DNA from 3 places in the Nostoc sp. DedQUE09 genome. Region 2 is predicted to be linked to each of the others. Evidence: predicted binding sites of a transcription regulator. Region 2 holds the regulator's gene; each other region holds the start of a gene.
The links. The regulator HrcA, encoded in region 2, represses chaperone genes, less so after heat shock. The targets are predictions, from matches to a motif close to TTAGCACTCNNGANTCNNGAGTGCTAA.

Region 1 (4,204 bases), on a different contig from region 2:
CATCACGAGGAATTGGCCGAGCGATCGCAATTGAATTAGCCACACAGGGAGCGATCGCAGTTGTTAATTATGCCAGTTCTAGTGCAGCTGCTGAGGCAGTTGTTGCAGAAATTACCGAAGCAGGAGGTCAGGCGATCGCTATCCAGGCTGACGTTTCTAAAGGCGATCAAGTAGACGCATTAGTTAACGCCGTCACGGAAAAGTTCAGCCGTGTGGATATTTTGGTCAACAACGCCGGAATTACCCGCGACACACTGCTTTTGCGTTTGAAGCCAGAAGATTGGCAAGCAGTGATAGACCTAAATCTAACTGGTGTTTTCTTATGTACACGTGCCGTCAGTAAAATTATGCTGAAGCAGCGATCGGGGCGGATTATCAACATTACCTCTGTTGCTGGGCAAATGGGCAACCCAGGCCAGTCAAACTATAGTGCCGCCAAAGCAGGTGTCATCGGCTTCACCAAAAGCGTTGCCAAAGAACTCGCTACTCGCGGTATCACCGTTAACGCTGTCGCCCCTGGATTCATCACCACTGACATGACCAGCGATCTCAACAACCCCGAAGATATTCTCAAATACATCCCACTTGGTCGCTTCGGCCAACCTGAAGAAGTCGCTGGTCTGGTGCGCTTTCTCGCCGCCGACCCCGCCGCAGCCTACATCACTGGGCAAGTCTTTAACGTCGATGGTGGTATGGTCATGGCGTAATACCAATTTGAAAAAAGAATGCGACAAATAGACCATTTGTAGAGACGCGATTCATCACGTCTACAGCAATTTTCGTAGGGTGTGTTACGCTTGCGGCGTAACGCACCGATTTTATCTCAGGTAGTTCACTCTCGTAAATCGAGTATCAGCATATAAACATTCGGTTTTAATTTATTCTACAAAGTTCTTAATAGTAATTTTTTGTTTTTTGAGTTGATAAATATTATGTATTTACTTTATTCGTTGCTTGAGGTGTAAATATTTTTTGTTCTTGGTTTACTAATTTTGTAAATGGCTCTTCATCAGCATTATTTATTTTTAGGTATTTCTTTACATATTTTTTTAATAGTTGCTGACTCACAATAATCAGTGCATCTGAATTTTGTTGTCTGTTACCACTTACAGTCCAATCTTTCTGTTTTATAGATTGTTTAATCTGTTCAATCCCATCTGGTGATGCCTTGATGTGTGTCCTAATTTTTACCACTGCTTGTTTGCGATCGCTCTACTCAATTAGCTCCCGATCGAATCCCGATCTGACTAGTGTTGGTCTTGAGAGTATGGATAAAGTTCCTCAAGGGACAACAACTGGTTTGCTGTGGTGATGATGGACAAGACCAAAAAAATGTCTCATGATGCCAATCGTCAGATGTTGAAAGAAGCTTAGAAAAACACCAAAAGACCGCCAAATTGGCCTTTGGACTAGTTTTGGACTGGTTGTATCTGGTGTTTGATGGTGGGTGAAGGCGATCGCGCTTAACCCACCCGACAAGCAACTAAGGCTGTTGGCGTATCCTTTGCCAGACTGTAAAGCCCAAAAGCAGGATGATGCTAGTGGCAGTAGTCAGCATCACAGCCAAACTCATACCTTGTATTCTCATCGCCAGCAAGTTGAAAACTAAGGTAACTGACCAAAGCGTAAACGCAGCATGGCGCTGGGAGAGTCCCCAAGCAAGTAAGCGGTGGTGCAGATGGTCTTTACCAGGAGTACTCAGAGGGTTATTTCCTGCTAGTAGACGCCGCACAAATACTTGAGTAGTGTCTAGTACCGGTAACAACAGAAATAAAACCGTAGGAATTAGCGCATAAACTGTGTTTTGTTGCAGTTTCCCTAAAATACTAGTTGCTGCCAACACATAACCAAAAAAGTATGCTCCAGCATCACCCATAATAATTCGTGATGGATGGAAATTATGGCGCAAAAATCCTAGTGCAGCACCTCCCAAAGCTGCAAGTACCAAGATTGCCGCTGCACGATTGTTAAATTGAGCAGCAACGCCCAACAAACTCATGGCGGTAATAAAGCTAATTCCTCCTGCCAAGCCATCCATACCATCCATCAAGTTGATGGCGTTGGTAATCCCTACTACCCATAGTACTGTTAGCAATATGGACAGAAGCGAGTCGATGGGCGTGCCAAACAGGACTTTGACGCTGATGCCATTAGCTACCAGTAACAGTGCCGTGACAATTTGCGCCCACAATCGAACAGATGGCGGTAAGCCAAATTGATCGTCAATAAAGCCTACAAGGACTAATATCGAACCCCCCAACAGAATAGTGAGCACCTGAGCCAATACGTTTTGGAGTTCGATCGGTCGTAAAAGGCTAGCTAATACCAGCGCGGCAATGACACCCGCGTAGATAGCCAGCCCCCCGGCATTGGGTAAAGGTTCTCGGTTGAGTCGCCGTGCGTTGGGTTGGTCAGCCCAACCTACCCGCAAGGCGAATTTGCGTACTATCGGAATTAAACGCCAAGTTACAACCCAAGCCAAGAGGAACGTAAATACTACTGCCAACCAGCCGGTGCCGCTAGGGTCGGCAATACCAAGGGACTTAAGGGAGTTGTCTAGATTCATCTCCCAATTCAAGCATTACTGCCAGTATCTAATATGAGCATCACCTGTATATTAATCAATTTTTTTATTTCCATTTGTAACTTGAGCAGATTGAGAGATTAGCACTCTGGCGCTGTGAGTGCTAAATTGTCTAATGGAAGCGCTGGAGAAATGAAACATGGCGAAAATTATTGCATTTGACGAGGAATCTCGGAGAGCTCTAGAAAGGGGTGTTAACGCCCTTGCCGATGCTGTAAAAATCACCTTGGGGCCTAAAGGTCGCAATGTCCTTTTAGAGAAAAAATTTGGCGCACCTCAAATTGTCAACGATGGTATCACTGTTGCCAAGGAAATTGAATTAGAAGATCCTTTGGAAAATACTGGTGCAAGACTCATCCAGGAAGTGGCCTCAAAAACTAAAGATGTCGCTGGGGATGGGACAACCACCGCCACAGTTTTAGCACAAGCTTTGATCCGGGAAGGTTTGAAAAACGTCGCGGCGGGTAGTAACCCTGTTAGCTTGAAGCGCGGGATCGACAAAACTATTGAGGCACTGGTAGAAGAAATTGCCAAAATAGCCAAGCCTGTAGAAGGAAGTGCGATCGCTCAAGTTGCCACTGTTTCTGCTGGTAACGATGAAGAAGTTGGCCAAATGTTAGCTCAAGCAATGGAAAAAGTCACCAAAGATGGTGTAATTACCGTTGAAGAATCTAAATCCCTGACAACTGAACTAGAAGTAGTTGAGGGGATGCAGATTGACAGGGGTTATATTTCTCCCTACTTCGTCACCAACAACGAACGGCAAATCGTCGAATTTGAAAACGCTCGGATCTTGGTGACAGATAAAAAAATCAGCAGCATCCAAGATTTAGTGCCAATTTTGGAAAAAGTTGCCCGCTCAGGTCAGCCTTTGCTAATTATTGCTGAAGATGTTGAAGGTGATGCTTTGGCAACTTTGGTGGTGAACAAAGCGCGCGGTGTACTAGCCGTGGCTGGGATTAAAGCACCTGGCTTTGGCGATCGCCGCAAAGCTTTGTTAGAAGATATTGCGATTCTCACCGATGGACAGTTGATTTCGGAAGAAATCGGCTTAAGTTTGGATACTGCTGCTCTAGAAGCGCTGGGAACTGCCCGCAAAATCACCATTGACAAAGAAAGCACCACAATTGTCGCCGGCAGTGTCACCAAGCCAGAAGTACAAAAGCGGATTGGTCAAATTCGCAGACAGTTGGAAGAAACTGATTCTGACTACGATCGAGAAAAACTCCAAGAACGCATCGCCAAGCTCGCTGGCGGCGTGGCAGTGATTAAAGTGGGTGCGGCAACCGAAACCGAACTCAAAGACCGTAAACTGCGGATTGAAGACGCGCTCAACGCTACAAAAGCTGCTGTGGAAGAAGGTATTGTTCCTGGTGGTGGAACAACCTTAATTCACTTAGCTAAGGCGGTAGAAGCGATTAAAAAGACCCTAGAAAATGACGAAGAAAGAATTGGGGCTGATATTGTCGAACGAGCGCTAGAAGCCCCCTTGCGCCAAATAGCAGATAACGCTGGTGCTGAAGGTTCTGTGATTGTCTCTAGAGTCCGCGAGAGCGACATTAACATTGGCTATAACGCTGCTACTGGCGAATTTGAAGACTTGATTGCTGCTGGTATTAT
Region 2 (4,204 bases):
AAAACTTTCTCTTGGGATTTACGTACCCACAGAAAATCCCCAAACCTTTGAAAAAGCGGGGACTTTGGGTAATATCACTTTGGATTTTAGACTTCGGCTTACCTCGGCTCCGGCTCCATCGAGCGAAGTCGAGATGCTCGGCACAAGTCGCTCAGTCGAACGATTTTGGAATTATGAAAAATGCACTTTATTCTTTAATTCGTTGCTGGCTGCTTGGATATGGACTCTATACCCACTTCTTGTAAAGGTGGACGCATAGATAAATAAACCAATGGCCCAAATAGCGGTATCAAGGCTATTAACCAGAATAACTGCGGATTTTTCCAACCGCGACGCGCCATATCATCCCCCAGCAACGTGGGAAATAATAGGCAGAGTAAGCAAAAATCTAAACTCATCACATGGATGAAGCGGTTAGTTTGCCACTCTTGCACAAAATTGCTCCAATCTCCACCTCTTATACCGTAGGTAACTAGAATAACCGTGGCTATAGTTAATACGAAACCAGTCACACGAGAATCTAGTAATTTGAGCAAGATATTCTTTTTACCGACAAACTGATTATTTGGTTCTCTAAAGGCTAAGTACGGCAACAAGGCAAAAGCACCAACTCCGAAAGAGACAGTAGCAAACACCCAAGCAGGTATTTTTTGTCCTCTACCATCAATAAAGATTACTGCACTGTAAATAAGAGGCCAGATGCCCATGAGGTTGAATAGTGCTATGACTAACGGGTTAACGCCTTGCCACTGCCCAATAGAAAGGTTTTTAATTAACTCGAATGTACCAGGTTGCTCAGGAGGCGCGAGGAAAAAAGCATAGACAACAAATCCCAGCCACAGTAGACCAAAGGCAATTTTTCTAAGCATGAAAGATTTAAGTAGTATTAATTATTGATTTTGCCGTTATAAATACGGCTATCTGCTTGCTATGGTATTGTTTGCTCGCCTAAAGGCGTAGCGGCTTGTTCCTAAAGATTAATCGCTAATTAAGGATTGAAATAGCTGAAAGCTTCTGAGAGATAATCAGCAGCAGATGCTACTACTGCGATCGCACTTTCATAATCTAAACGCGTTGGCCCCAAAACTCCCACACTTCCTACGGGTATAGAACCTCGGCGATAGTTAGAAGAAATTAAGGTACAGGTACGTATCGGTTCTAATGGATTTTCTGCGCCAATGCGAATCGTTACCTTTGGTTTACCACCATCCTCTGGTTCTGGTTCTTCAAATATTAATCGCCACAGTTGGTCTTGTTCTTCTTCCAGCAGGTGGATAATCGTTTGTACCTGCTGTAACTGGGAAAATTCTGGCTGGCGTAAAACTTCTGACACACCCCGAACCATAATTTGGGTTGCAGTCGGTGCAAGAGTGCGACGAGTCAATTCTGCAACTGAGTTTTTCAAAAATTCCCCGTAGCGTTGGAACTCCTGATCTAGTTCGCTCCAGTTGAGGTTGGCTAATTCCAACAGACTTCGCCCCCGTAAGTGGGTATTCAAAAAGTTAGAAACAATCTGTAACTCGCGATCAATTACCTCTGAATCCCGTTGGGTTTCTTCTGGTGTTGGCGACAAATCCATCAATTTAGAATGTGTCTCATAACCATCTGTCACCACAATCAGCATGATCCGTCCGGCTTCAATTTGCACTAATTGTAGATGTCGCAATAACGCTGTAGTGGTTTGCGGCATCGTGATCAAGCTAATGCAACCACTTAAGGTTGCTAAAATCTGCGCTGCTCCTTGTAGTAGAGTTTCTAAACTCCGATCTTCCCACTGGAGATGCTTTTGCAGTGCTACTTCTACTTCTCGCCCTAAAGTTTCTGTACCACTTTGTGGAAGTAAGCTACGCATAGCGTCTGTCTGCGACACGCTGCGCGAACGCAGAGAAGGTGTAATTAGCTGGTCAACATAAATACGATAACCTGAATCTGAAGGTACACGTCCAGCAGAGGCATGTGGTTGGTAGAGCAATCCAGACTTTTCTAAAACACCCATTACATTGCGAATTGTCGCCGAGCTTACGCCCAGATCGTACTCCTCAACTAAAGCCTTTGAACCAACAGGCTCTGCCGTTGCAATGTAGTGACGTACCGTTGCCCAAAGTATATGCTGTTGTCGATTTGTTAACTGAACTTCCATAGGGTATGTTTTGCTGAAGGCAAATTTTAATCAAACTCTGAAAAAATTTGTGGATTTAATCGAAAACAGAGAATCTTAATAATTTATTAAGATAAGATAGCAAATTAGACAACTATCTTATGATAAGTATTTTTAAACGTTATATATAGAGCATTTTTTAAGAGTAAAGTTGGAATAGTAGCTCAACTTTATTTTTGCAAAAGCTGCTAGTTATAATGTACCCTCGCGATGCTTCTTTATAACCGTATTTTTGCACAAATTTTTACTTGCAACAGTATTATTAGATACGTATATTTTTGCAAGGGCTAATGCTGAAGTGTGATTTGGGACAGTCGAAAAGTTTTGTGCAGATGTACCTGATACCCAAATTATAAGCTTTCCAGCAAGCCTATAAGTTGATGTACTTCTGCTTTTAGCATAGCAAACGCCAGATGGAAGGGTAAGTTCCATCTGAGTGATGTATCTGAAAAAGCTAATATTGGGGAATTGAAGGGTCTACTAGTAGGGAATAAGCATCAATACCACCCGAAATATTTTGCACATTTGTAAAACCTTGGGCAATCAACCACTGGCACATCTGGGCAGAGCGGATGCCATGATGGCATAACACCAGGGTTTCAGCTTGGGGATTAAAGAGGGTAGGTACTTGATCTCCCCATTCGGCAAATTGACTTAAAGGTAGGTTGACAAAGCCTTCAATGCTAGCGATCGCCAATTCTTCTGGTTCACGCACATCTACTAGCTGAATACTTGCATCACTAGAAGAAAGACGTTGCGCCAGTTCTTCTACACTAATTTGATTCATGAGTTCCCTGTCATGAGGTTTTTGTAAATAGTCCTAATACTATTTATGGTGACAGAAAATTTCTGCCTTGACATCAGCATCCATTCTCAAGAGGGTTGATTAATTCTGCTAGGCTTTCTGCTTAAATGGCTGTAAACCGTCTTTTTTAATAGGTTTAATGTGAATAGGCAACGTTCATTTATCGGTTTTATCGTAGCTGGGGCGATCGCAGTGCTAGTAATTGCGATCGCAGGCTTTTACTGGTTTTTCGCTAAAAGTCCGGCTAACCTCATTGGTTCTAGCTCTGGGCCTGGTGCAGCCATATTCGTGTCGAAACTGTCCCCTGCAATGGTTTCATTATTGACAAATCCTGACCGTTTGCAGGCGTTGGAGCGCGAAGAGGAGCTATCTAAACTCAAAACCAGTTTATTTGCCAAGAGTGACATAGATTACAAACAAGACATTCAACCCTGGTTAGGGGACGAAATTACATTAGCTATCACCACCTTAGATATTGATCGCGATCAAGAAAACGGACAGCAGCCAGGATATCTGTTAGCATTAGCAACCAAACAACCGGAGAAAAGCCGCGAGTTTGTGGAATTGTTGTTTTCTAAACGAGCGTTAGCTGGTGCAAACTTAGCTGTTGAACAATATAAAGGTGTAAAACTAATTTCTGACAATTCCCAGCCAGAACAAGACTTGCTTGCTGGTGCTGTTGTCGGTGAAGGCTTTGTGTTGTTTGCCAACGATCCGAAAGTACTACGAGATGCTATCAATAACGTCCAAGCGCCCGATCTGAATTTAACTAGCTCACCCGAATACCAAAAAGCTACCAAAGAACAGATCAAAGGGGGTTTAGCTGTAGCTTTCTTGAATCTTCCCATCGTGGCAAAATGGCAAGGGTTAGAGTTACCAGAACAACTTTATAACAGCCAAATTATATCCTTGGTGTTAAATCCTAAAGGATTGCTGGCAGAAACCACCTTTTTGACTTCATCGGAAATTGTCCCTCCATCTGCACCGTTATCTAAACCTGTGGGAGCATTGCAATATGTTCCAGCATCCGCAGGTTTAGCAATTTCCGGCTCGAATTTGAGTAATTTGGCTGACAGTGACTTAGCCAAACTCTGGAAACAAGCAACAGCAACTATATATGGTTCTGGGGAAGATGTGGTTTCTCGGTTAGCAAAACCTTTGGCAGATGTTCAAAAACGCTGGGGTATAAACTTACCAGAGGATATTTTTAGCTGGGTACAAGGAGAATATGCTATAGCATT
Region 3 (4,204 bases), on a different contig from region 2:
TTTAGCTTGGTGTTCTTTCCAACGGATAGTTTGTTTCAGCGAGGATTCAACTTGCGCTACAAGTTCTTCTGGTTCAAAGGGTTTGACCATATAAACATCAGCACCTTTATTCAGACCCTTAACTCGGTCTGCACTTTGTCCCTTAGCTGAAAGGAAAAGAACCGGAATCCAACTGGTGCGTTCGTTTTGCCGGACTTGTTCTACAAAAGTATATCCGTCCATTTCCGGCATCATCACGTCGCAGATAATCATGTCTGGAACATCTTGCTCTAAAATTTCCAGAGCTTCACGTCCATTTTCGGCGGTGATGACTTCGTATCCCCGGAATTCTAAGTAATCCTTCACCAGCAAGATGAGGTTAGGGTCATCATCAATCAATAGAAGTCGTTTGTGATCTTTCATGCTGGGCTCTTTCATAGCAGTGGCACTTGTCGCGCTTCGGTCCATCAAAGTCTTGAATATTTATCCTCTATCGTGGGTTATTTCGAGATGTTGTCCTTTTTCCTACTTAACTTGCCTTTGCTGTCTCGAAACCTCAAAAATGCCGAGCACTTTCAAGAGACTAGTAGCTCGATAGCAAAAGTCCAGCAAGGATACGTATAGCAGTAGTATCTATAATGCGCTATTATATATCGCATTGAAAGTGGCGGGCGAAAAAACACTGATTAAATAATAATCCTTCTGACTCACAAGTAAGTATTGGCTTAAAGATGACCCTACCTCAAAACCAACCCGCACTTTCTTAAAGCTTACTGCTGTTCCATATCCTTCAATTGTTAAGCCTCTATGAGGTGTTCACAAGAAACTAAGGAAGTTTCTGGCAAAGGATGGTTTAAAAATGCATATTTTTCTACCACCTTATTGCCTATTTAAGTGTTCTTGGATGATCCGCTCAATAACTTCCAGGTTTGCTTGGCGATACCAGACACCATCAATGTAAACCACCATTATGAGTCTAGAACAACAAACGCGCAAGCCGTTGGCTTTAGTTGTATAGACGCATAAGGAATAATTCTGTTGCGACTTATCAAGTTTTAAGTCTTTAAGTCGCTCTTTTAAGTATTCCCAGGATTCCAGACTAGCTGATTTTGAGCAGCAATTAGCAATTGTCTGGTCAGCGCAAATAAAAATGTGTCGCTGAATTTTTGCAAGTCCTAAACTTTCTACACCATTACTCAGGCCTTATATTCTAGAGACTTAGTGGCTTTTGGGATTTGATGGCTTGACTGGATCACTGTATTGTTACTTATCGGGCGGCTCCCTGATTACAGTTCTATAACAATTTCCAAGCTTTGCAAATAAAGTTGACTGAAAAGGGAATGGAAAATTGGGAAAACTCTTCATTACTCCCAACTTCCTTTGACCATATAAAAGTATACGTAACTTCCGAAGCAGAACCCGCAGAGTAAAAATAATTAGGCATTTGTACTTAAGTAGAACGATGCTCTTCTAGTTCGGGAACCCGTACTAAAGAAATTCTTGCCATTAGATGCAACTTTTCGGTAAATTAGCACTCAGGGGTTGAGAGTGCTAATCTCTGGAGAAAATAATTATGGCAGCTTTATCTTTAAGCGTTTCTACAGTTAAACCTTTGAGCGATCGCGTTTTCGTAAAAGTGAGCGCCTCTGAGGAAAAGACCGCAGGTGGTCTGTATTTGCCCGACACCGCCAAGGAAAAGCCCCAGGTAGGGGAAGTAGTGGCCCTTGGTCCTGGCAAGCGTAACGATGACGGTAGCCGTCAGGAATTGGAAATTAAAGTCGGCGATAAGGTGCTTTACTCCAAGTACGCTGGTACTGACATCAAGCTCGGTACCGAAGAATATGTACTGCTTTCTGAAAAAGATATTTTAGCAGTTGTTGTTTAGTGGTCATTAGTCATTGGTCATTAGTCATTAGCCAATGACAAAAGACAAATGACGAAAGACAAATGACAAAAGACAAATGACAAAAGACAAATGACAAAGGACAACTAACAATTATGGCAAAGCGCATTATCTACAACGAAAACGCCCGTCGCGCCTTGGAACGAGGCATTGACATCCTGGCTGAGGCTGTAGCTGTTACCCTTGGCCCCAAAGGTCGTAACGTAGTCCTAGAAAAGAAATTTGGCGCACCGCAAATTGTTAATGACGGTGTAACGATCGCCAAAGAAATCGAATTAGAAGACCACATTGAAAACACTGGTGTAGCTCTGATTCGTCAAGCTGCTTCTAAGACCAATGATGCTGCGGGCGATGGCACCACCACTGCTACCGTTTTAGCTCATGCGATCGTCAAAGAAGGCTTGCGGAACGTTGCAGCCGGTGCTAACGCAATTTCCCTGAAGCGCGGTATTGACAAAGCTGCCGGCTTCCTGGTAGAAAAAATTGCTGAACATGCCCGTCCAGTGGAAGATTCCAAAGCCATTGCCCAAGTTGGTGCGATCTCGGCTGGTAATGACGAAGAAGTTGGTCAGATGATTGCCCAAGCAATGGACAAGGTGGGCAAAGAAGGCGTAATTTCCCTAGAAGAAGGGAAATCTATGTTCACCGAGTTGGAAATCACTGAAGGGATGCGCTTTGACAAAGGCTATATCTCTCCTTATTTCGCTACCGACGCTGAACGGATGGAAGCGGTTTTTGATGAACCTTTCCTCCTGCTGACCGATAAGAAAATCGCTTTGGTACAAGACCTTGTACCAGTATTAGAGCAAGTAGCTCGTGCTGGTCGTCCTTTGGTGATTATCGCCGAAGATATTGAAAAAGAAGCTTTAGCAACCTTGGTAGTAAACCGTTTACGCGGTGTACTCAACGTGGCTGCTGTTAAGGCTCCTGGCTTTGGCGATCGCCGCAAAGCACTACTAGAAGACATCGCCGTTTTAACTGGTGGTCAACTAATTACCGAAGATGCTGGTCTGAAGCTAGATAACACCAAGCTGGAGAGCCTGGGTAAAGCTCGCCGGATCACTATCACCAAGGACAGCACCACAATTGTTGCCGAAGGTAACGAAGCTGCTGTTAAGGCTCGTGTAGAACAGATTCGTCGTCAAATCGATGAAACCGAATCTTCTTACGATAAAGAAAAATTACAAGAGCGTCTTGCTAAACTTTCTGGTGGTGTTGCTGTAGTAAAAGTTGGTGCAGCAACCGAAACCGAAATGAAAGACAAGAAACTGCGCCTAGAAGACGCTATCAACGCCACCAAAGCTGCTGTGGAAGAAGGTATCGTTCCCGGCGGTGGTACAACTCTGGCTCACCTTGCTCCCGACTTGGAAGTTTGGGCAAAGAGCAATCTTAAGGATGAAGAGTTGATTGGTGCTTTGATTGTCGTTCGTGCCTTACCTGCACCTCTGAAGCGGATTGCTGAAAATGCCGGTCAGAATGGTGCTGTCATCGCTGAACGCGTCAAAGAAAAAGACTTCAACATTGGCTACAATGCTGCAACAAACGAATTCGTCGATTTGTTAGCCGCTGGTATTGTTGACCCTGCTAAGGTGACTCGTTCTGCTCTGCAAAACGCTGCTTCCATCGCTGGTATGGTGTTGACAACTGAATGTATTATAGTTGACAAGCCTGAACCTAAAGATAGCGCTCCTGCTGGCGCTGGTGCTGGTGGTGGCGACTTCGATTACTAATACTTTGTAGTTACATAATTTGTAAAACAGCTGCTTCCTTTATGGAGGTGGCTGTTTTTTTGTGTCAGGAAAAGAAAAGTGAGTTATGACAACACTTGTATAGCAAAGTGCTGAGTGCTGAGTGCTGAGTGCTGAGTGCTGAGTAAGAACCTGGTCGTTTCAAGCCTTTGAGCAATCAACACTGTCCTAACCTATGTGACTACGGCTATAAATATTTAGCTGAAGAGTACCCTCTGAGTTTGTGCGTTGGTTACTTGGGATAAATGAACTAAACAACAAGTGCAGAGTTCTTATCTTCCTCCGCTTACCTCTGCGCTTCCCTTAGCATCCGTTTGCATTAAAAAACAATCTCCTCCCTCATCCTCTCTTCCAGCACATCCAATAACCCATCTACATCCTTCCCAACTTCCTCAAAACAAATCGGTGGCGCTGGTTCCGGTGCAAACTGAATTAACTTAATTTCCCCCTTCCCAATCCCAATCATCACAACTTCCACTTCCGGCTGATGATTCTCAACAATTCCTAAAATTTCCTGAAGCCGATTCTCAACTCTAATATTTAAATTCTCTATCTGCTCTTTGGGACAATAAAC

Region 1: a site for HrcA is predicted at 2,665-2,691, ahead of groL (chaperonin GroEL). Genes of this name have one in related genera too.
Region 3: a site for HrcA is predicted at 1,508-1,534, ahead of groES (co-chaperone GroES). Genes of this name have one in related genera too.

What each region holds. Positions count from the first base shown of each region.
Region 1 covers NZ_JAVRCE010000008.1:118,428-122,631, forward strand. Annotated here, with positions in the region: gene fabG (3-oxoacyl-[acyl-carrier-protein] reductase) at 1-707, shown strand, start outside; gene RMY27_RS07795 (hypothetical protein) at 931-1,194, opposite strand; gene RMY27_RS07800 (MraY family glycosyltransferase) at 1,484-2,566, opposite strand; gene groL (chaperonin GroEL) at 2,724-4,204, shown strand, end outside.
Region 2 covers NZ_JAVRCE010000022.1:108,804-113,007, reverse strand. Annotated here, with positions in the region: gene RMY27_RS16245 (DUF2834 domain-containing protein) at 195-869, opposite strand; gene RMY27_RS16240 (heat-inducible transcriptional repressor HrcA) at 989-2,140, opposite strand; gene RMY27_RS16235 (rhodanese-like domain-containing protein) at 2,613-2,945, opposite strand; gene RMY27_RS16230 (DUF3352 domain-containing protein) at 3,105-4,204, shown strand, end outside.
Region 3 covers NZ_JAVRCE010000004.1:10,296-14,499, reverse strand. Annotated here, with positions in the region: gene RMY27_RS03525 (response regulator transcription factor) at 1-447, opposite strand, end outside; gene groES (co-chaperone GroES) at 1,553-1,864, shown strand; gene groL (chaperonin GroEL) at 1,978-3,612, shown strand; gene RMY27_RS03510 (hypothetical protein) at 3,950-4,204, opposite strand, start outside.